Regions from separate parts of the Nonomuraea antimicrobica genome, predicted to be linked through region 2. Evidence: riboswitches for the same ligand, from Rfam matches in the RefSeq annotation. Region 2 holds a riboswitch; each other region holds the start of a gene.
The links. A riboswitch is a leader RNA that binds a small molecule or an ion and turns the genes downstream of it on or off. The one in region 2 is predicted to bind cyclic di-AMP.

Region 1 (3,265 bases), on a different contig from region 2:
GCCCGGGGAAGGCGCCGGTCAGGCGGAGGTCAGCTTGGTGATCTCGGCGACGATGGCGGGCCACAGGGCCGGCGGCAGGTCGTGCCCCATCCCCGGATACGTCACCAGCCGCGCCCCCGGGATCGCCGCCGCCGTGGCCCGGCCGCCGGCCGGCGGGACGAGCGGGTCGGCCTCCCCGTGCAGCACGAGCGTGGGCACCCGTACCCCGGCCAGCAGCTCCGTACGGTCGCCCGAGGCCATGATGGCGGCCAGTTGCCGCGCCGTCCCCGCCGGGTCGAAGCAGCGGTCGTAGGCCAGCCCGGCCCGCGCGACGATCTTCTCCCGGTCCAGCTCGTAGCCGGGCGAGCCGATCGTCGACCAGGTGCGTACGGCCTGCTCCAGCACCGCCGCGCGGTCGGCGGGCGGCCGGCCCGTCAGGACGGCCGCCGCGGCCTCGGTGGGCGGGGCCACGGAAGGGCCGGGCGTGGACATGATCGAGGTCAGGGTCAGCACCCGCCCGGGGTGCCGGATGGCCAGCGTCTGGGCGACCATGCCGCCCATCGAGGCCCCCACCACGTGGGCGGCGGGCAGGCCGAGGGCGTCCATGAGCGCGGCGGTGTCGTCGGCCAGGTCGTCCAGCAGGTACGGCGCGGGCGCCCCCGCCGAGGGAACGCCCAGGTCGTGCAGGTGCGTGGACAGGCCCGTGTCGCGGTTGTCGAACCGTACGACGTGGTGTCCCTGCTCCACCAGGAGTTCGCAGAGCGCTTCGTCCCACTGGATGAGCTGGGCGCCGAGCCCCATGATCAGGAGCAGCGGGCGTCCTTCTGGAGAGCCGAAGCTCTCGTAGGCGATTTCGATGCCGTTCGCGGCTACGCGGGTCGTCACGGAGACCAGAATGTCATTCTGGTCCGGGCGGCGTAAAGCAAGGCCCGTGCTCGCGGAGGAAGGAGTCTCAGCGCACGAGGAGGGGGCGGAGGCGGTCGCTGCCGAGCAGCGCGGCGCCCGCGGCGGTCAGGGTGCCGGCCACCAGCACGGTGCTCACGGAACCGCCCTGGTTCTCCACCCCGTCACCGGACGCGCCGTCCGCGTCGCCGTCGACCGCCGGGGGCTCCTGGTCGGCCGGAGGGGTGGCCGGGTTGTTGTCGCGCTCGGCCCAGGCGCCGGTCGAGAACGGCACCGGGTGGTTCTTCTTGCCCACCCCGTCGCCCCACTTGGTGATCACGTAGTCGAGCTCGATGTGGCCCTGGCCGCCGACGCCGTCCACGCCGAGGGTGTCGGAGTTGAAGCTGCCGCCGGTCAGGTCGGCGAACGTCTTGGCGTCGAGGTCCAGCATGATCCCGCGGTTCGACGGTTCGCCCGGCCCGCGGTCGCCCACGAAGAAGGGCGCCTTCTTGCCCTTGTAGACCACGTAGCCCTCGGTCATGAGCGGCCAGCTCGGGCTCGCGGCCAGGCCCTTCTGCATCGGTTTGCCACTGGCGGGCAGGCCCGTGTCGCCGGCGCGGCCCGAGGAGTCGTCCCAGAAGTACGAGGCCGTGGTCGAGCCTTTGAGCAGGATCTTCTCGTTGTCGGCCGAGTCGGCGTGGGCGGCGGTGCCGACCAGGACGAGCGCGCCGACCGCGAGGGCGGTGAGGATGGCGAGGGAACGCAGACCAAAACAGGCAATCATGGAACAGCAACACCCTTCACGGGGGGACAGGGAGGTTGCGCCCGAAAAACGGCGCAGCGGGGCACAGCGCTGGGCGTTTCACTACGCAGAGCGCACGATGCGAACCTGAGGAAGGGGGCCGTTCAGTTGGCGGCCGTCAGCAAGCGGCCTGGGGGTACGACGCGCTGGTGCATGGGGTATGTCCTCTCCATCACGCCTACCGGGTTAGCTGACGGGTTCGGGCGTGGAGATGCCCTACCGGCACAGGCCGGATTCGCCCCAAGAGGTGGTTCCCCGGCTCCCGAGGGGGTTCGGGATTCGGCGCCGGCCGGCTGCCCTTCTGGGTAAGGACTAGGTCACCGGCTGGTAATGGCGATTACTGTAATGACGGAACCGGACATTGCCAACGTTTCATCATGAATCGGACAAAAGATCTACCTTTGACCGGGAAGAAAAAGGGGGCACGGCATCCCGTACCCCCGGAGAATTCCAGCCTCAGCCGCCGCTCTTGCGCCTGAACGATCTTTTACTCGCAGCCGGACCGTGCGCCCCGTGGATCTTCGATGGGTCGCCGCCCCTGCCACCCGCGCCCGAGCCCGCGTGCTGGTTGCGCTTGCGCTCCAGCGCCTCGCGGAACTTGCGCTTCATCTCGTCCTCGGGAGTTTCGCTGACTTCCGGCTCCGGTGTATCCGCCATGAGGACCTCCAAGGTATTGGGGACAAGTCACAGCTTCGCACGGCACCGGTCACGACGCGAAACCGGCCTCGACCTTGGACTGTGGCGTGGCGGGCGTACGCAGCCGGTTGTTCGGCAGCGCCACCAGCGCCACCAGGGCGATCACCGCGCCCGCCACCCCGAGCGCCGGGATGACCACCGAGGCCGCGGAGGCGTGCGCGGCGGCCAGACCGTGGACGGGCGCGGTCGCGGCGACCTCCGAGGTGTAGAGCGTGCCGCCGACGGCCAGCGCCACCGAGCCGCCGATCTGCCGGAAGAAGGTCAGGTTCGCCGAGGCGGTGCCGATGTACTGGGGCTCGACCGACTGCTGCGCGACCACCGTCAGCCCGGACAACATGGGCCCCACGCCCAGCCCGAGCGGCAGCATCCACAGCGCCACCGCCAGACCGCCGCTGTCCACCGCCAGCCCCGAGCACGCCAGCGAGCCCGCTACCAGCAGGAACGGCGACGCGAGCAGCCACGGCTTGTACCTCCTGGTCCGCGACATGAGCGCGCCCATCAGCACGCTGCCCGCCACCATCCCCAGCATCATCGGGTAGATCCGCAGGCCCGACTCGGTGGCACCGGCCCCCAGCGCCTCCTGGAAGTAGCGGGGCAGGAAGACGACCCCGGCGTACATGCTGAAGGCCGTGCAGAACGAGATCACGTTCACGAGCGTGTAGCCGCGGTTGGCGAACAGCCCCAGCGGCATGATCGGACTGGCCGCCCGCCGCTCCACCGCCACGAAGACCGCCAGCAGTGCGAGCGCCAGCAGGATCGGCCCGGCCACGGGGAGGTCGGTCCACGTGTGACCGTCGAGCCCCTTCTCCGTCAGCCCCAGCAGCAGGGCGCTGACGGCCACGGTGAAGACCGCGATCCCGGCGTAGTCGGGCCGCCCGCCGCCGGTGCCCGGCCGGTGCGGCAGCC
Region 2 (3,265 bases):
CGCCCGCGATGGCCGCGCCGAGGTCGGTGATGATGTCGCCGAACAGGTTGTCGGTGACGACCACGTCGAAGCGCTCGGGCTGGGTGACGAAGAACATCGAGGCCGCGTCGACGTGGCAGTAGTCGGTGGTGACCTCGGGGTATTCGGCGGCCACCCGGTCGACCGTGCGCTGCCACAGGTCGCCGGCGAAGGTGAGCACGTTCGTCTTGTGGACGAGGGTCAGCTTTTTGCGCGGGCGCGACCGGGCCTTCTCGAAGGCGTAACGCACCACGCGCTCGACGCCGTAGGCGGTGTTGAGCGACTCCTGGGTGGCGATCTCGTGCGGCGTGCCGCGGCGCATCGCGCCGCCGGTGCCGGCGTAGAGACCCTCGGTGCCTTCACGGACGACGACCATGTCGATGTCGCCGGGCGTGGCGCCGGCCAGCGGGGTCCGCACCCCGGGGAAGAGCTTGACCGGCCGCAGATTGACGTAGTGGTCGAACGCGAACCGCAGCCGCAGCAGCAGGTCACGCTCGAGGACGCCCGGCGGCACGCTGGGGTCGCCCACGGCGCCGAGCAGGATCGCGTCGTAGCCGCGTAGCTCGTCGAGCACCGCGTCGGGGAGGGTCTCGCCGGTGCGGTGATAGCGTGCGGCCCCCAGGTCGTAGTGCGTGGCCTCGATCTTCGTGCCCACGGCTTCCAGGACCTTGAGCCCTTCGGCGACGACCTCGGCGCCGATGCCATCCCCGGGGATGACGGCCAGGCGGATGTTACGCGACTCCATGGCGGTACCTTACCGGCTCGTCTCGTCTGACGAACACTGCATCTCATTTTCTGGACGCCCGATTTTGGGGGGTTTACGACTGCTTGACCGTTTCGTTAGTGTTTGTCGGGCCTAATCCACGCAGCCGCTGCGTGGAGCCGGGGACCCACGTGAGCCCCAGGGGCGAATCGGCACCGCCGTAGGGCTGTCTTCCAGGCCCGAGCCCGTCAGCTAACCCGGCCGGCCTCATGGAAGGACAGTGCTCTGTCTCGCATCGCCATTGTCCTGGCGGCGGGAGCCGCCGGACTCATCCTGGCCACCCCCGCAGCACAGGCCGCCACCACGGCCCAGGACGACACCGCCACTCAGGCCGACCCCGCAGCTCAGGCCGACACAGCAGCTCAGGCCCGCACGGACAACACGGACAACACGGCCAACACTGCCGACACTGCCAACACGGCCAAAGCCGACACCGACGACGACCCCACCACCCTGACCGTCACGGACACCAAGCGCATCCGGGCGCAGAGCGCGCCGAAGCCCGCCTGGAAGACGGCACTCAAGTTCGCCATGAACAGGCGCGGCATCCCGTACGTGTGGGGTGGCACCAGCGACAGCGGCTACGACTGCTCGGGACTCATGCTCAGGGCCTACGAGGCGGCCGGCATCGAACTGCCGCGCACCACCACCGAGCAGTACGCGGCGTTCTCCAGGAAGATCTCCTGGGACCAGCTCAAGCCCGGCGACCTGGTGTTCTTCAGCGACCTTGGCCACGTCGGGATGATCTCCAAGCCCGGCTACATGGTGCACTCGCCGCACTCGGGCGACGTGGTGAAGGAGGAGAAGCTCTCGGACTGGCGCAGAACCGCCTTCGTGGGCGCCGTCCGGCCGGACCCCAAGGGGGTGCGCCAATGGGCGAAGGTGGTCGAAGAGCGCACTACCCCCGCCGACGCCATCGTCACGGCCACCCTCTGACCGGCCGCCGGCGCGGAAAGCCACGGGCGGCCCCGTGCGCGGACGGGGCCGCCCGTGCTCCCTCACCCCTGGTCAGGCCCGTCGATCAGGGCCCCGGCGCGGGTGCGATCGCTCCCGGTCAGGGCACGATCGGGCTCGCGATCTTCTCCACGAAGCACGGGTTGGGGTAATGCTCGTCGAAGTGCTTGTGCTGACCGTAGAACCAGCCGTTGATCTCGACGCGGACGGGGTCGAAGATCCGCGGGCAGGGCACGTCGGGCCGGAACCTGATCCGCTCCAGGTCACCGCCGATGCGGCGGAGCCGGTCGCAGGCGGCGAACGGGTCGGGATGCGTCCCGTCGTCGGGGTGGCACGTCAGGACCCAGCGCTCGGCGGTGCCCGCGGGCAGGTTGTGCTTGACGATGTGCAGCTCGGCCGCCTGCGCGTGGGCGGGGGTGACGAACAGGGCCGCGCCGGCCAGGACGGGCAGGGCGACTGCGGCGGCGCGCCGGATCAGGGCAGCGTACATGGGGGAACCTCCACCTCGAACGGATACGAAGCGCGACGCTATCAGCACTCTACGTATCCACGAGGGAAGGTGTCGGTACCCCTGTCACCGGCCTGACGTGCGGACATGCCGCCGCGTCACCAGGAGCGGCACGGACGGGGCAGGGCCCTACCGGCTGGAGTTCTGGGGGGCGCCGCCGTTGTCGCGACGGTCCAGCGCGATCTGCACGGCCTCGGCCGCCTCGTCGTCGTGGTCTTCGGCACGGTTCCAGGCATACATTTCGTACATGTGACTCATCTCTTCTCGCGGATGCGTTCCAAAGGAGGGGAAGCCGGACTCCGGTCGCGAATCCGACCGAGCCCGATCTCGCGGTCCGGGTCACGGACCGGACGGAGGGTCTAACTGAGGGACTTACTGGCCGACACCGGCGCCGATCTCCGCGGCGAGCCGTCGACCTGCCCTAACAGGCCCCGCCGCGGCAGGTAATGAGTACAAGAACCTGGCGCATCACAGCCACAATACCTGAGGCATCTCGTTGGATGTCCTAGTATCTCGCATGATGAGACACAGAAAGGGCCGCCACCCGGGATCGGGTGACGGCCCTGACAGGACGGAAGGACAGAAGGAGGTCAGTCCTCCAGGTCCACCGATCGGCCGCTCTCGGCGCCGATCTCGGTCACGATCTGCTCGACGATGTCGGCGGGGATCGCGGAGTCGACGGTCAGCGCGATGAGCGCCTTGCCGCCCTTGACGTCCCGGGCCACCTGCATCGACGCGATGTTGATGCCGTGCTCCCCGAGCAGCCGGCCGACCACGCCGACGATGCCGGGACGGTCGGTGTAGGTGAGGAAGCACAGGTGGGCCGTCGGCTCGATCTCCATCTCGTAGCCGTTGACCTCGACGATCTTCGTGATGTGGCGAGGCCCGGAGAGCGTGCCCGACACCGAGACCGTACGCCCGTCGGCGAGCACGCCGCGCACGGTCACCACGTTGCGCCAGTCGGGGCTCTCGGAGCTGGTCACCAGCTCGACCGTGATGCCGCGGTCCTTGGCCAGCAGCGG
Region 3 (3,265 bases), on a different contig from region 2:
TGGTCGGGGCGGGTCGCATGGGCGGCGAGATCCTCGCCTCCGACCTGTCCACCGAGAAGAAGATCGCCATCTTCGTCAACCTGCTGGCCGGCTTCAACCTGGCGATCGGCATGTTCAACCTCATCCCGCTGCTGCCCCTCGACGGCGGTCACATCGCAGGGGGCCTCTGGGAGGGCATCAAGCGGGCCTACGCCAAGGTCATGCGGCGGCCCGAGCCCGGTTACGTGGACATCGCCAAGGTGCTGCCGCTGACGTACGCGATCGCGATCGTGATGATGATCATGGCGGGCCTGCTCGTCTACGCCGACCTGGTCAACCCGCTCACGCTGACGAACTGAGGCCGCGGTGGACACCGTCGACCGGCTGCGGGCCCTCTGCCTGGCCCTGCCGGAGACCACCGAACGGCTCTCCCACGGGGAGCCGACGTGGTTCGTCCGGGGGAAGAAGACGTTCGTGATGTTCGCCGACCACCATCACGACGACCGCCTGGCCTTCTGGTGCGCCGCGCCCGCCGGGGTGCAGGAGGAGTTGGTGGCGGAGGCGCCCGAGCGGTTCTTCCGCCCGCCGTACGTGGGGCACCGGGGGTGGCTGGGGGTCTATCTCGACGTCCCGCTGATCGACTGGGACGAGGTGGCGGAGCTCGTCACCGACGCCTACCGCCACATCGCACCCAAGTCGCTCGTCGAACGCCTGCCCTGACCTCCGTATCGCGGGCCGCGATCAGTACATCGAGATGTGCACGTGGTCGTAGTGGTTCTCGGTGATGCTGCCGCGGTCGGACATCGTGCTCCAGCCGGAGCCCTGGTTGATCCGCTGCCTCCAGATCACGTACTTGACGCCGAGCTTGTCCTTGTTCTTCAGCGCCCACTCGGCGATCCGGTCGCCGAGTGCGTTGTTGGCGTCGCTGGGCATCGAGCCGCCCGTGCTCATCATGAAGTCGCAGGCGCGGCCGAGCGGGTGCTCGCCGCTTGAGCCCGAGCGGAAACACCCCACCGCGAACGGCAGCGCGAAGTTCTTGTCGAGCTGCTCCTTCATCAGCCGGGTCCGCGCGGTGATGTTGTCGGACCCGTTCGGCAGCTCGGGCGCCCAGGAGCCGTTGGAGTTGCGCCCGGTCCCGTACGGCACCAGGTCCTCCAGCTTCTTTTGGATGTCCTTGATGACGTCCTCGGCCTCGTCGCGCTGGCCGGCCACCTCGGCCGTGTCGGACTTGATCTGCGCGGCCAGCGCGGCGGCCTCCTCGCTGGCCCGCTTCTTCTCGTCGCGGGCCTTGGCCACGCTGTCCACGACCGCCTGCTGCTCGGCGGTGAGCTGTTCGAGCAGGGCCGCGCTGCCCGCGTCGGTCGGGAGCATGAAGGAGGTCAGCGACAGGTCGCCGGTCTGGTAGCGCAGGCGCGCGATCTCGGCGACCCGCTGCTCGGCCGTGGTCACGGCCTGCTCCGCGGCCTCCGCCTTGGCCTGGGCCGTCTTGGCGGCCTCCTGTGCCTTGGCCAGCTCGACGCGTTTGAGGTTGTACTTCTCGATGAGCTTGTCGACCTTGGCGTTCAGCTCTTTGAGCTGGGCGCGGAGCTGCGCCTCCGTCGGCTTGGGGGCGGCCGACACCCTGATCGACGGTGAGGTGGACGCCGAGGCCGGGGCCGCGGGGAGGGCGGCGACGGCGATGGCGCTGATGAGACCGATGGCAAGACTCGCGGGGGACGAAGCCGCCACGTGGATGTTTCCTCTCCCTCTGCCGGCCGGGTTAGCTGACGGGTTCGGGTATGGGAGCTGCGTTTCCCTACCGCCTGAGCGGATTCACCCCGGGTGCGATTGGGTCCCCGGCTCCCGGGCGCGGCGCCCGGGATTAGGCCCGCAACGGCTGTTACGGCCGGTGCATATCGGGATATTAGTGGTAGATCACGAGTCATGCGACCCTAAGTAGAAATCTATTAGTGATCTACTTGTGATCGGAGCATGCGTGCGGCCTCCTCCGGCAGCACGTCGTTGACGAACGCCCCCATCGCCGACTCCGACCCGGCGAGATACTTCAGCTTGCCGGCCGCCCGCCGGATGCTGAACAGCTCCAGGTGCAGATAGGCCAGCTCCCTGCCGGTACGCACGGGCGCCTGGTGCCAGGCCGAGACATACGGCATCACGACCCCGAACAGCCCGTCGAACGCCCGCAGCACCGAGGTGTACAGCGGCGCGAACGCCGCCCGCTCCTCCTCGGTGAGCGCCGCGAGGTCGGGCACCTGCCGGTGTGGGTAGAGATGCACCTCGAACGGCCACCGCGCGGCGGCCGGCACGAAGGCCGTCCACAGCTCGTTGGCGGCCACCACCCGCGTCCCCGCCGCGCGCTCGGCGGCCAGCACGTCGGCGAACAGGTTGCCCGGCCCCCGGTGCCGCGCCGCCGCGCCGAGGTGCAGCCGGGTCCTGGGCGTGACGTACGGGTAGGCGTAGATCTGGCCGTGCGGGTGGGCCAGCGTGATGCCGATCTCCTCACCCCGGTTCTCGAAGCAGAACACCTGCTCCACGCCGTCGATCCCGGACAACTCGGCCGTACGGTCGGCCCACGCCTCCATGACCAGCGCCACCTGGGCGTCGGAGAGCTGGGAGAAGGAGGAGGAGTGGTCGGAGGTGAAGCACACCACCTCACACCGCCCCACCCTCGGACGGACCTCGCTAAGCCCGCCCGCCTCTCCATAGGCCCCGAAATTTCCGGAGAAGGAGGGGAACCGGTTCTCGAAGACCGCCACGTCATAGTCGTACGCCGGGATCTCCGACGACCGCGTCCGCGACGACGGGCACAGCGGGCACTCGGCCGTGCCGCCGCTCGGCAGGAACGTACGCGTCTGCCGGTGCCCGGCGATCGCGATCCACTCCTCGGTCAGCGGGTCGTAGCGCAGCTCGGAGGCGACCGGCCGGGGATCGAGCGTACGCCGGTCGATCGCGCTCCGGTCGGCGTCGTCGCGCCGGTCGAAATAGATCAGCTCCCGGCCGTCGGCCAGATGGGTGATGGTGCGCTTCACGGCGAGCCCTCCGCGATGATCAGTTCTCCGGCCCGTTCGGCCAGCTCGGTACGTGCTTCCTCGGGCAGCCCGGCGTCGCTGATGACCACGTCGGCCTCGCTCAGCTCGGCGATGGTGCTGATGCCCACCGTGTTCCACTTGGTGTGGTCGGCCGGGACGACCAGCCGGCTCGCCGCCGTGACCAGCTCTCTGTCGGTCTCCGACTCCAGCAGGTTGGGCGTGGTGAACCCGGCCCGCACGCTCATCCCGTGCACGCCCAG

Region 1: linked by a shared signal. The riboswitch ahead of ABD844_RS16790 (hypothetical protein) and the one ahead of ABD844_RS24705 (C40 family peptidase) in region 2 are both predicted to bind cyclic di-AMP.
Region 3: linked by a shared signal. The riboswitch ahead of ABD844_RS00160 (coiled-coil domain-containing protein) and the one ahead of ABD844_RS24705 (C40 family peptidase) in region 2 are both predicted to bind cyclic di-AMP.

What each region holds. Positions count from the first base shown of each region.
Region 1 is NZ_BAAAZP010000067.1:17,581-20,845, reverse strand. Features, by position in the region: gene ABD844_RS16795 (alpha/beta fold hydrolase) at 19-864, opposite strand; gene ABD844_RS16790 (hypothetical protein) at 932-1,645, opposite strand; cyclic di-AMP (ydaO/yuaA leader) riboswitch at 1,824-1,958, opposite strand; gene ABD844_RS16785 (DUF5302 domain-containing protein) at 2,120-2,320, opposite strand; gene ABD844_RS16780 (MDR family MFS transporter) at 2,370-3,265, opposite strand, start outside.
Region 2 is NZ_BAAAZP010000090.1:155,031-158,295, reverse strand. Features, by position in the region: gene ABD844_RS24710 (3-isopropylmalate dehydrogenase) at 1-763, opposite strand, end outside; cyclic di-AMP (ydaO/yuaA leader) riboswitch at 862-1,003, shown strand; gene ABD844_RS24705 (C40 family peptidase) at 1,313-1,717, shown strand; gene ABD844_RS24700 (SSI family serine proteinase inhibitor) at 1,836-2,225, opposite strand; gene serA (phosphoglycerate dehydrogenase) at 2,834-3,265, opposite strand, start outside.
Region 3 is NZ_BAAAZP010000003.1:21,032-24,296, reverse strand. Features, by position in the region: gene ABD844_RS00170 (M50 family metallopeptidase) at 1-338, shown strand, start outside; gene ABD844_RS00165 (MmcQ/YjbR family DNA-binding protein) at 346-699, shown strand; gene ABD844_RS00160 (coiled-coil domain-containing protein) at 721-1,707, opposite strand; cyclic di-AMP (ydaO/yuaA leader) riboswitch at 1,714-1,857, opposite strand; gene galT (galactose-1-phosphate uridylyltransferase) at 1,926-3,005, opposite strand; gene ABD844_RS00150 (DeoR/GlpR family DNA-binding transcription regulator) at 3,002-3,265, opposite strand, start outside.